Regions from separate parts of the Brachybacterium ginsengisoli genome, predicted to be linked through region 1. Evidence: riboswitches for the same ligand, from Rfam matches in the RefSeq annotation. Region 1 holds a riboswitch; the other holds the start of a gene.

Region 1 (5,574 bases):
GCAGTCCTTCGGCGGCGACCTCGAGGCGGTCACCGTGCACTCGGCGCTCCTGGGGGCGAAGCACGTGGTGGGGGCCGATGTCGCCATCGTGATCCAGGGGCCGGGCAACCTCGGCACCGGGACCGGCTGGGGCTTCTCGGGGGTCCAGGCGGCCGAGGCCCTGCATGCCGCCTCGGTGCTCGACGGTCAGGGGATCGCCACGCTGCGGGTCTCCGACGCCGACGAGCGGGAGCGCCATCGCGGGCTGTCCCACCACTCCGCGACCGTCTACGGCCGCGCGCTGCTCACCGAGGTCCAGCTCCCCGTGCTCGCCCGTCACGACTCGCGATACAACGGATTCCATGAGTCAGTGCGCAAACAGGTGAAAACGTCGATATTGAAACCGGCGAAGAAGCGGGGTGTGCTGCACCAGCTCACCGAGATCGACGGCAAGGGCCTGCGCGACGCGCTCGAGGACATGCCGGTGCGGATGACCACGATGGGCCGGACCCTGGCCGAGGACCCCTCCCCCTTCCTGTACGCGGCGCTCGCGGGCCGCTGCGCCGCGAAGCTCGCACCCCGGGACTGAGCTCCGAGCTCCGCGCGGGACCGGGGTCAGTCGAGGTGGGCCTCTCCCCGCTCCCGGATCAGGGCCTGCAGCTGATGCGCGGCGGCGATGGCCCGCTGTCCGTCGTAGCGCTGGAGGGCGTGCAGCGGGTGGGTGGTGCCGTCGGCCAGGTCCAGATGCGCCCAGGGGTCCCCCATGGGGAAGCTGATGCCGAGCACCTCGGGCCACTCCAGGGAGCGGGTGCGCATCAGGTTGCGCACCTCCAGCGCATCGGGACGGGCGGTCACCGTCACCGAGGCCTCGAGGTGACAGAACAGCGCCACCAGCACTCCCACCATGAGCAGGCCGATGCTGCCGCCCCAGTGGAAGCTCGTGATCATCACCGCGCCGCCGATCATCCCGGCCATCACGATGGCCGCGCTGACGTAGGCGGCGACCCGCACCGCACGGGGACGGATCACGATCGAGGCCTCCCGCCCCTCGCTCCCGGGATCAGGGGCGGAGGCGCTCATGACGACCTCGGGCGGGACACGGCAGGCTCAGAAGCGCAGGCTCAGATGCGGCAGGCCTGGATCGCCGTGACGAGGATGGCCCGCGCCCCGGCGTCGTAGAGCTCGTCCATCATGCGGTGGGCGGAGCGGCTGTCGACCATCGCGCGCACCGCGGACCACTCGCCGCCGTGCAGCGGGGACACCGTCGGGGACTGCAGCCCGGGGGTGATCTCCACGGCCCGCTCGAGCAGCTCGGTGGGGATGTCGTAGTCCAGCATCACGTACTCGCGGGCCACGAGCACGCCGCGGATGCGGCGCTCGAGCACCTCGAGCGCGTGGGCAGCCTCTGCCTCGAGCTCCATGCCCGGGCGGGAGAAGAGCACGGCCTGGCTGGTCATGATCGCCTCGCCGAAGGGCTCGAGCCCGGCCTGGCGCAGCGTGGTCCCGGTCTCGACGACATCGGCGATCACATCGGCGACCCCGAGCCGGATCGAGGACTCGACCGCCCCGTCGAGGTGGACGACCTCGGCCGTGATGCCGCGCTCGGAGAGGTAGTCCTCGACGAGATTCTCGTAGCTGGTGGCGATGCGGGCGCCCTGGAGCTCGGAGACATCGCTGCGGGTGCCGGCCGGGGCGGCGAAGCGGAAGGTCGAGCCCGCGAAGCCGAGCGGCAGGATCTCGTCCGCCGGGGTGCGGGAGTCCAGCAGCATGTCCTGGCCGGTGATGCCGACGTCCACCGTGCCCGATCCGACGTACACCGCGATGTCCCGTGGGCGCAGATGGAACAGCTCGACCCCGTTGTCCTCGTCGACCACGACGAGCTCCTTCGCCGAGCCGCGACGCCGGTACCCGGCCTCGTGCAGCAGGTCGGCGGCGGGCTCGGAAAGAGCGCCCTTGTTGGGTACGGCGATGCGGAGCACAGGTCCTCCTCGGCCGACGCGGCGGCCATCAGACGGTTCGGTTCGAGAGGTGCGGGGTGGGGCGGAGCACCGCCCCGGCGGTCGGCGCCTCAGGGCGCCCGACGGCTCAGAGCTGTCGGTAGACGTCCTCGAGGGAGATGTCCTTGGCGATCATCATCACCTGCAGGTGGTACAGCAGCTGGCTGATCTCCATCGCGGCATCGTCCTTGGACTCGTGCTCGCAGGCCATCCACACCTCGGCGGCCTCCTCGACGATCTTCTTGCCGATCTGATGGACACCGCCGTCGAGCTCGCGGACGGTGCCCGACCCCTCGGGTCGGGTGCGGGCCTTGTCGGTCAGTTCGGCGAACAGCGCCTCGAAATCCTTCACGCCCCCAGGGTACGCGTCCGGGGCCGGGGCCCGCGCCGCCGCCCGCCCGGCGGACACCCGCGCGATCGGCACGCGCCCGATCGACCCCGCCAGGTCGGTCCGGTCAGCTCAGTCCCGCCGGACGGTGGGGTCGAGGTGGGCGGTCTCCACCCTGACCCTCTCCTGCTCGACGTCGGTGCGGTTGCGCACTCCCCACCAGACGAAGAAGCCCACCAGGGTGAACGCGCCGTAGAAGAGATACATGAAGGCGCTGGCGTAATAGCCGGCGCTGAGCAGCAGCGGGACCCCTACGATGTCCACGGCCACCCAGATCAGCCAGAACTCGACCCAGCCCTTGGCCATGCCGAAGGTGGCCAGCAGGCTGCCCATGAAGATCCAGGCGTCGGCCCACACCGGCTCGTAGGAGCCCAGCGCCCGGAACACCGGGGTCAGGGCGGCGGTGCCGCCGACGAGGGCGACGAGCAGCAGCGCCCGGGTGCCCCACGAGGCCCAGCGGGGCTCGATCGCGGTGCCGTCCTCGTCCCGGGCCCGGCGCCAGCGGACCCAGCCGTAGACGGCGGTGGCGATGAACATCACCTGGCGGCCGGCCTGGCCGTAGAGGTCCACGGAGTTCGGGCTGCCGAACACGGTGCCGAGGAAGACGGTCAGCAGCAGCAGGTTGCCGACGATGCCGATGGGCCAGGCCCACACCTTCCGGCGCATGCCGCCGAGCGCGCTCAGCAGTCCGAAGACGTTGCCCAGCACCTCTCGCAGGAGCAGGAACTGGCCGCCCGCGAACTCGATCTTCGCGTCGAAGAGCCACTGCAGCAGGTCCATCTCGGTCCTCTTTCCACCGGAAGCAGCAGTTCCGGGGAGGACGGGATCCTGCGGGTCCAGGACGCGCGGAGAGCACGCCGAGGACCTGCGGGACGTGCGCCTCTCATCCAGGCTGTACTGTCGGCGCCGGAATTCCACCGGCTCCACCGCCGGAGCGGGTCGCGGACTGTCACCGCCGGCTCGGAATTTCACCGACCCCGGAGCACGTCACTGGTCGTGACCGCGTCAGGATACTCCCGCCGGGATCAGTGGGAGCCGTGCGTCCGGGCCAGTTCGCGCAGGGCGGAGATCTCCTCGGCGGCGTCCTGGGCGCGATAGATCGCAGAGCCTGCGACGAAGACGTTCGCACCCGCCTCCGCGCAGCGCTCGATGGTCTCCCGGCTGACCCCGCCGTCGACCTGGATGGAGACCTCCAGGTTCGACGCGCTGATCGCCGAGCGCGCGCGACGGATCTTGGGGAGCATCGTCTCGAGGAAGCTCTGGCCGCCGAAGCCGGGCTCGACGGTCATGATCAGGAGCATGTCGAACTCGCCGATGATGTCCAGGAGCGGCTCGACGGCGGTGGCCGGGCGGAGCGCGACCCCGGCCTGGGCGTTCTTGCGCCGCAGGTCGCGGGCGAGCTTCACGGGGGCCCGTGCGGCCTCGAGATGGAAGGTCACCGAGGCGGCGCCTGCCTCGGCGAAGGCCGGGGCCTGGGTGTCCGCGTCATCGATCATCAGGTGGGCGTCGACCGGGATCGCGCTGCGCTCCACGATCTGCTCGACCATCGACGGGCCGAAGGTCAGGTTCGGCACGAAGTGGTTGTCCATCACGTCCACGTGCACGCTGTCCGCGGTCGAGATCTTGTCCAGCTCGCTGCCGATGCTCATGAAGTCGGCGTTGAGGATGCTGGGGTGGATGTAGTGGCCGTCGGTGGAGTACGGGGTGTTCATGCCGCCTCGGTCCCTTCGTCGGTGGGTTCGGGCAGCCTGCGCAGCAGGCTGATGTACATGGCATCGGTGCCGTGGACGTGGGGCCACAGCTGCACGGCGGGCCCCTCGCCCAGCTCGATGTCGCCGCGGGCGGAGGGCAGGACCCCTGCGCGCACGGCCTCGCGGGCGTCGAGCTGCTCGACGTCGGTCCGCGTCTGGAGGACGTCCGCGACGATCAGCCGGGTCTCCGCCAGGTGCGGGGAGCAGGTCACGTAGGCCACCACTCCCCCGGGCGCGGCGGCGTCCAGGGCGGAGGTCAGCAGCGCGCGCTGGATGGTGCCCAGCCGGCCGATGTCCGCCGGGGTGCGGCGCCAGCGTGCCTCGGGGCGTCGACGCAGCGCGCCGAGCCCGGAGCAGGGCACGTCGGCGAGCACGCGCGAGAAGCGGTTCGGGAGCTCGGCGCCGATGGTGGTGCCGTCCGCCGTGCGGGTCGTGATCTCGCAGCCGGCCTCGCGCAGGGTGGCGACGGCGCGGTCCACCAGCTCGGTGCGGTGCTCCTGCATCTCGACGGCGAGGAGATCCGCGTCGTGGTCGACGGTGAGCCCGCCGAGCAGCGCGGCCTTGCCGCCGGGACCGGCGCAGAGGTCGAGCCAGTGGTGGTCCTCGGCGAGGACCAGGTCGTCGGCGCCGAGGGCGAGCGCGAGGGCGGCGAGCTGGCTGCCCTCGTCCTGCACGGCGACGCGGCCCTCCTTGACCGGGTCCATGCCGCCGGGATCACCGGAGGGCCAGGAGGCGGCGAAGACGGAGAGACGACCCTGGCTCGCGCCGTTGTCGATGAGCTCGTCGAGGTCGGTGAGCCCGGGACGCATCACGAGCGAGACCGCCGGGGCGGCGTTCTGCGCGGCCAGGAGCTCGTCGATCTCGTCGCGGGAGCGACCATGGCCCGCCAGGGCGTCGCCGAGGGCGCGCACCACCCAGCGCGGGTGGGAGTGCACCACGGCGAGATGACCGGTGGGATCCTTCTCGCGGTCCGGGGCGACCTCGTCGATCCAGGTCTCGAGGTCCTTCTCCCCCACGCGGCGCAGGATCGCGTTGGCGAAGCTCGCCGCACCGGCGCCCACCTGGGACCGGGCCAGCGCCACGGTCTCGGAGGTCGCGGCGTGCGGGGCGACGGTCATGTCCAGCAGCTGGTAGGCCCCGAGCCGAAGCACGTCCAGCAGCGCGGGGTCGACCTGGTCGAGCGGCCGGTCGATGCAGGCGGCGAGGATCGCGTCGAGGCGACCCTGGGCCCGCAGGGAGCCGTAGAACAGCTCGGTGGTGAACGCGGCGTCCCGGCCGGAGACGCGATGGCTGCGCAGCAGTCGGGGCAGGACCAGGTTCGCGTAGGAGTCCTCCTCGCGCACCAGGCGCAGGCCCTCGAGGGCGACCTGCCGGGACGGCGTCGAACGGCGCGAACGCTCCGAGGGGCGGGACTCGGAGTAGCCGCGGCGAGGTCCTCCCTGTCCGCGGGAGCCGGAGC
Region 2 (5,574 bases), 2.0 Mb from region 1:
CTTCGCTCCCGAGGACCTGGGCCTGGTCAAGGCCGATCCCGAGGGTCGGCGCCGCTTCCTGGACGAGCTGCTGTTCGAGATCGCGCCCCGTTTCGCCTCGGTCAAGGCCGACTACGACCGGGTGCTCAAGCAGCGCAGCAACCTTCTCAAGCAGATGCGGTCCATGCGTCGAGGCGGCAGCGGCCGCAGCGTGGGAGGCCTGGATCCGGCGGACTCCGCCGCCTCGACCCTCGAGGTCTGGGACCAGCAGCTGGCTCGTTCCGGTGCCGAGCTGCTGCGCGCCAGGCTGCACCTGGTCAATCGGCTGAGCCCCCACCTGGGCTACTCCTACCTGCGCGTCTCGACCGACGAAGGCGCTGATCAGGCCCTCGATCTCCCTCCGGATCAGCGCGGCGAGGTGAGCTCCCCGGCAGCGATCCGGTATCGCTCCACCGTGCTCGACCAGCTCGAGACGCCCGTCGGCTCCCTGCCCGCCTCGCGCGAGCTCGAGGAGACGATGATGACGATGCTGGCGGCCGGTCGCGACGAGGAGATCGACCGCGGCTCGACCCTCACCGGCCCGCACCGGGACGACATGGAGATCCGCCTGCACGACTTCCCCGCCAAGGGCTACGCGAGCCACGGCGAGTCCTGGTCCCTCGCGCTCGCGCTGCGCCTGGCGTCCTACGACCTGCTGCGCCTGGAGGAGGGAGACCTCGGCGACGGGGAGCCGATCCTCATCCTCGACGACGTGTTCAGCGAGCTCGACACCCGTCGCCGGGAACGGCTGGGGCGCATCGTCACCGACGCCTCGCAGGTCCTGATCACCACGGCGAACGACTCCGACATCCCGGACTCCCTGGACGGCGAGATCCATGTGATCGACGTGCGGCTCGGCGAGGCCGTGGTCCGCGGGAGCGGGTCCCGGCCATGACCCGATCGGAGAAGCCCCGTTCCGGCGGGCCGGCGCGGCCGCGCCTCGCGAACCCCTATGACCTGGGCACCTGGGCGAGTGCGGCGGCGCGGCCTGCGGAGGATCCGGTGCCGTCCGAGAGCACGCGGGAGAGTTCGCGCCCGCGCGGCGGGGACCGGAGCCCCTCGCGGTCCGAGCCGGCCCCCGTGGCGCAGCGGGTGGACGTGCGGGAGCCTGCTCCCGATGCCGAGGACGGGGTGCTCTTCGATCCGCCCGAGCTGGCCGCGGCCGCGGATCCGTTCGAGCTCGCCCGTCGCACCGTCAACCGCTCGCGAGCCGCGGCGCGAGACCGAGGACTCTTCCCGATCTCGGCGAAGACGCAGGCCAGAGACGTGCGAGATCGGTCCGGCAGGGCGCCCGGGTACTCCGGATCGCGCCCGGATCCGCGCGATCCGCAGGGAATCGACAGCGTGCTGAAGAAGGTGCTGGGCAGTCTCGGCTGGCACGCGGGGATGAACGCCGGGCGGGTGCTGGAGGAATGGGACGACATCGTCGGCGAACGGATCGCGCAGCACTGCCGGCCGGTCTCCTTCGAGGAGGGAGTGCTGGTGGTCAGCGCCTCCTCGTCCGCCTGGGCCGCGCAGCTGCGGATGCTCACCCCGCAGCTGATCACCACGATCGAGGAGCGCGTCGGCTCCCACGTCATCTCCGAGCTCACCGTCACCGGCCCGGCCGCCGCCGAGCGCACCTGGAAGAAGGGCCGTCGCACCGTGACCTGGCGCGGCCCCCGGGACACCTATGGCTGATCGACGTGCTGCGAGGGACGAGCGGTAGGAGGTCGGCAGTTCGGGGGGAGCCTGATCGACGTGCTGTGAGGGACGAGCGGTAGGAGGTCGGCAGTTCGGGGGGAGCCTGATCGACGTGCTGTGAGGGACGAGCTGTGACGCTCCGTTCACGGGGCGTCATCTCGCGGCGGGGCACTGCTACGGTGGATTCCGACGAGCTGATGCAGCTCGCGTGCACTGGGGTCGGTGAAATTCCGAGCCGGCGGTGACAGTCCGCGACCCGATGGCCTCTGGCCCTCGGCTGACCAGGTGGGATTCCTGGACCGACGGTGAGAGTCCGGATGGGAAGCGCACGCGAACGACGTCCTCGGGCGAGCTGTCGTCGTGCACCCTGTGCACGATGCCGGACTCCCTGGCGACGCCGTTCCCGCACACCCTTCCTCTCCCTCCGGGACCGCGAGCAGCGGACCGGAGGAGACTGCATGCTGCTGGACACCGAGCGAGGGGCGCTGACCCGAGCCCTCGAGATCGCGGGCGATCCCGTCGTTCCCCTGGGGCCGAACCCGCGGGTGGGCTGCGTGCTGCTGAGCCCTGCCGGAGAGGTCCTCGCCGAGGGGCGTCACCGAGGGGCGGGCACCGCCCATGCCGAGGCCGCCGCCCTCGCCGCCGCCCGGTCCGCGGACATCTCCGTGGTGGGCGCGACCGCCGTGGTCACCCTCGAGCCGTGCTCCCATGTGGGCCGCACCGGTCCCTGCGCGGACGCCCTCATCAGCGCCGGCATCGCCCGAGTGGTCGTGGCCCGTCGCGATCCGAACCCCGTCGCCGCCGGCGGCATCGAACGTCTCCGCGCCGCAGGGATCGAGGTCGAGCTCGGGATCGACGAGGACCTCGCCGCCGCGGCCGCCGCGCTGAACCGCGGCTGGGAGCACGGCCTGCAGCATGCCCGTCCCCTGGTCACGGCCAAGATCGCCCTCACCCTCGACGGCCGAGCCGCCGCGGCCGACGGCACCAGCCAGTGGATCACCGGCCCCGCCGCCCGCGAGGAGGTCCACCTCCTGCGCACCACCTGCGACGCCGTGCTGGTCGGCACCGGCACCGCCCGCACCGATCACCCGACCCTCACCGCCCGCCGGAGCGACGGCACCCTCCACCCCCGCCAGCCGCTCCGGGCCGTCATGGGCACCGGCACCGCCCCCTCCCTCCCCGCCGTCGACGGCGCCGGTGAGGAGCTCCGACTGCTCACCCACGACCCGTCGGCCGCACTGGAGACCCTCTTCGAGCGGGGCGTCCGGCACGTCCTGGTGGAGGGAGGACCGGTCGTGACCGGCGCCTTCCTGCGCGCCGGGCTCGTGGACGAGCTGATCGTCCACCTCGCCCCGACGCTCCTCGGCGCCGGCCGTCCCGCGGTCGAGGATCTCTCGATCGCCACCCTCGCCGACCGCCTCGACCTCGACCTCGTCGAGGTCGCACCGCTGCCCAGCTCCGGAGGTCCCACCGATCTCCGCATCACCCTCCGTCCCCGCCCCCGCACTGCCTGACCAGGAAGGACCACCATGTTCACCGGCATCATCGAGGAGCTCGGCACCGTCGAGTCCCTCACCCCGGGCACCGATCCCACCCGCCTGCAGATCCGCTCCCCCCACGTCCTGGAGGGCATCTCCCTCGGCGACTCCATCGCGGTCAGCGGCTGCTGCCTGACCGTCACCTCGGTCGAGGGCGAGCTGTGGACCGCCGACGTCATCTCCACCACCCTCGCCGCGACCTCGCTCGGCGACCTGACCACCGGAGACACCGTCAACCTCGAGCGCTGCGTGCGGGCCGACGGCCGCCTGGACGGGCACATCGTGCAGGGCCACGTCGACGGGGTCGGCGAGGTCGTGGGCCGCGAGGAGGAGGCCGGCACGACGCTGCTGCGCCTCGCGCTGCCCGAGGGACTGGCCCGTTACGTCGTCGCGAAGGGCTCGCTGGCCGTGGACGGCGTGAGCCTCACCGTCGCGGAGATCGCGGGCGACGAGGTCACCATCGGCCTCATCCCGGAGACCCTCGCCCGCACCACCCTCGGCCGCCGCCACGTGGGCGACCGGGTGAACCTCGAGGTGGACGTGCTGGCCAAGTACGTCGAGAAGCTCACCGCGTCTCTCCTTCCCGGAGCGGAGGACGCCCGATGACCGCGCTGCGCCTGGACCGCGTCGAGGACGCGATCGCCGCGATCGCGAAGGGTCTGCCCGTGGTCGTCGTGGACGACGAGGACCGCGAGAACGAGGGCGATCTGATCCTCGCCGCCGCGACCGCCACCCCCGAACGGATCGGCTTCGCGGTGCGCCACTCCAGCGGCCTGCTGTGCGCGCCGATGAGCGCCGCCCGTGCCGATGCTCTCGAGCTGCCGCTGATGGTGCGCGAGAACGCGGACCCGCTGCGCACCGCGTACACGGTCAGCGTCGACGCCTCCGAGGGCGTGACCACGGGGATCAGCGCCACCGACCGCGCCCGCACCCTCCGTGTCCTGGCCGGCGAGGACACCGTGCCCGCTGACCTGATCCGCCCCGGCCACGTGCTCCCGCTGCGCGCGAAGGACGGCGGCGTGCTCGAGCGCCGCGGCCACACCGAGGCCGCCGTGGACCTCACCCGACTGGCGGGTCTGCCCGCGGTGGGGATGATCGTGGAGCTCGTCCACGACGACGGCGAGATGATGCGCGGCCCCGCCCTGCGCGAGTTCGCGGACCTCCACGACCTGCGGATGATCTCCATCGAGGCCCTCGCCGAGCATCGTCGGCGCACCGATCGTCCCGTGCTCGAGATCACGGCGGCGGTCCCGCTGCCCACCGAGCACGGCACCTTCGAGGCGCTCGCCGTGCGCGAGGGCACCGCCGAGCACCTGGTGCTCGTGCGCGGGGACGTCACGACCGCCGAGCCGGTCCTGACCCGGGTGCATTCCGAGTGCGTGACCGGGGACGTCTTCGGCTCGCGGCGCTGCGACTGCGGCCCGCAGCTCCAGGAGTCCCTGGCCCGCATCGACCGGGCAGGGCGCGGCGTGCTGATCCTGCTGCGCGGCCATGAGGGCCGCGGGATCGGCCTCGTGGAGAAGCTGCGGGCCTACGCCCTGCAGGATGCCGGCCGCGACACGGTCGACGCCAACCTCGACCTCGGCCTGCCCGTGGACTCGCGGTCCTTCGCCGCGGTCCCCGGCATCCTCGAGCACCTCGGGGTGCGCGCCGTGGAGCTGCTCACCCACAACCCGGAGAAGGCGCACGCCCTCGTGGGCGGCGGCGTCGAGGTCAGCGGGACCGTCGACCTCGACACCCACGCGACCCCCGAGAACCTCGTCTACCTCACCACCAAGCGGGACCGGCTGGGACATCGTCTCCGCGATCTCCCCGCCCTGCCCACCAGCCCCACCACCGAAGGAGAGACCGCATGAGCGGCCACGGAAGCCCCACCACCCCGATTCCCCACCAGCCCGGCACCCGCCTGGCCATCGTCGCGGCGTCCTGGCACGAGCAGGTCATGGACGGCCTCCTCGCCGGCGCGCTGCGTGCGAGCGCCGAGGCCGGGATCGACGAGCCGACGGTGGTGCGAGCCCCCGGCTCCTTCGAGCTGCCGGTCATCGCCGACGCCCTGGCCCGGGACCACGACGCCGTGGTGGCGCTCGGCGTGGTCATCCGCGGGGGCACCCCGCACTTCGAGTACGTCTGCGCGGCCGCGACCGACGGGCTGAACCGGGTGGCCCTCGACCACGGCGTCCCCGTCGGATTCGGCCTTCTGACCTGCGACGACGAGAAGCAGGCCCTCGATCGTGCGGGGCTGCCCGGTTCGGTCGAGGACAAGGGCCACGAGGCCGCCGCCGCGGCCCTGACCACCGCCGATGTGCTCGCCGGGCTCGCCGTGCGGCGTGCCGGG

Evidence for each region. A riboswitch is a leader RNA that binds a small molecule or an ion and turns the genes downstream of it on or off. The one in region 1 is predicted to bind FMN.
Region 2: linked by a shared signal. The riboswitch ahead of ribD (bifunctional diaminohydroxyphosphoribosylaminopyrimidine deaminase/5-amino-6-(5-phosphoribosylamino)uracil reductase RibD) and the one ahead of pnuC (nicotinamide riboside transporter PnuC) in region 1 are both predicted to bind FMN.

Annotation. Positions count from the first base shown of each region.
Region 1 covers NZ_CP023564.1:1,951,895-1,957,468, reverse strand. Annotated here, with positions in the region: gene CFK41_RS08720 (DUF3866 family protein) at 1-568, shown strand, start outside; gene CFK41_RS08715 (PH domain-containing protein) at 595-1,059, opposite strand; gene hisG (ATP phosphoribosyltransferase) at 1,101-1,958, opposite strand; gene CFK41_RS08705 (phosphoribosyl-ATP diphosphatase) at 2,065-2,328, opposite strand; gene pnuC (nicotinamide riboside transporter PnuC) at 2,437-3,144, opposite strand; FMN riboswitch at 3,236-3,353, opposite strand; gene rpe (ribulose-phosphate 3-epimerase) at 3,390-4,076, opposite strand; gene CFK41_RS08690 (RsmB/NOP family class I SAM-dependent RNA methyltransferase) at 4,073-5,574, opposite strand, start outside.
Region 2 covers NZ_CP023564.1:3,902,713-3,908,286, reverse strand. Annotated here, with positions in the region: gene recF (DNA replication/repair protein RecF) at 1-913, shown strand, start outside; gene CFK41_RS17460 (DUF721 domain-containing protein) at 910-1,698, shown strand; FMN riboswitch at 1,906-2,035, shown strand; gene ribD (bifunctional diaminohydroxyphosphoribosylaminopyrimidine deaminase/5-amino-6-(5-phosphoribosylamino)uracil reductase RibD) at 2,160-3,215, shown strand; gene CFK41_RS17450 (riboflavin synthase) at 3,231-3,845, shown strand; gene CFK41_RS17445 (bifunctional 3,4-dihydroxy-2-butanone-4-phosphate synthase/GTP cyclohydrolase II) at 3,842-5,095, shown strand; gene ribH (6,7-dimethyl-8-ribityllumazine synthase) at 5,092-5,574, shown strand, end outside.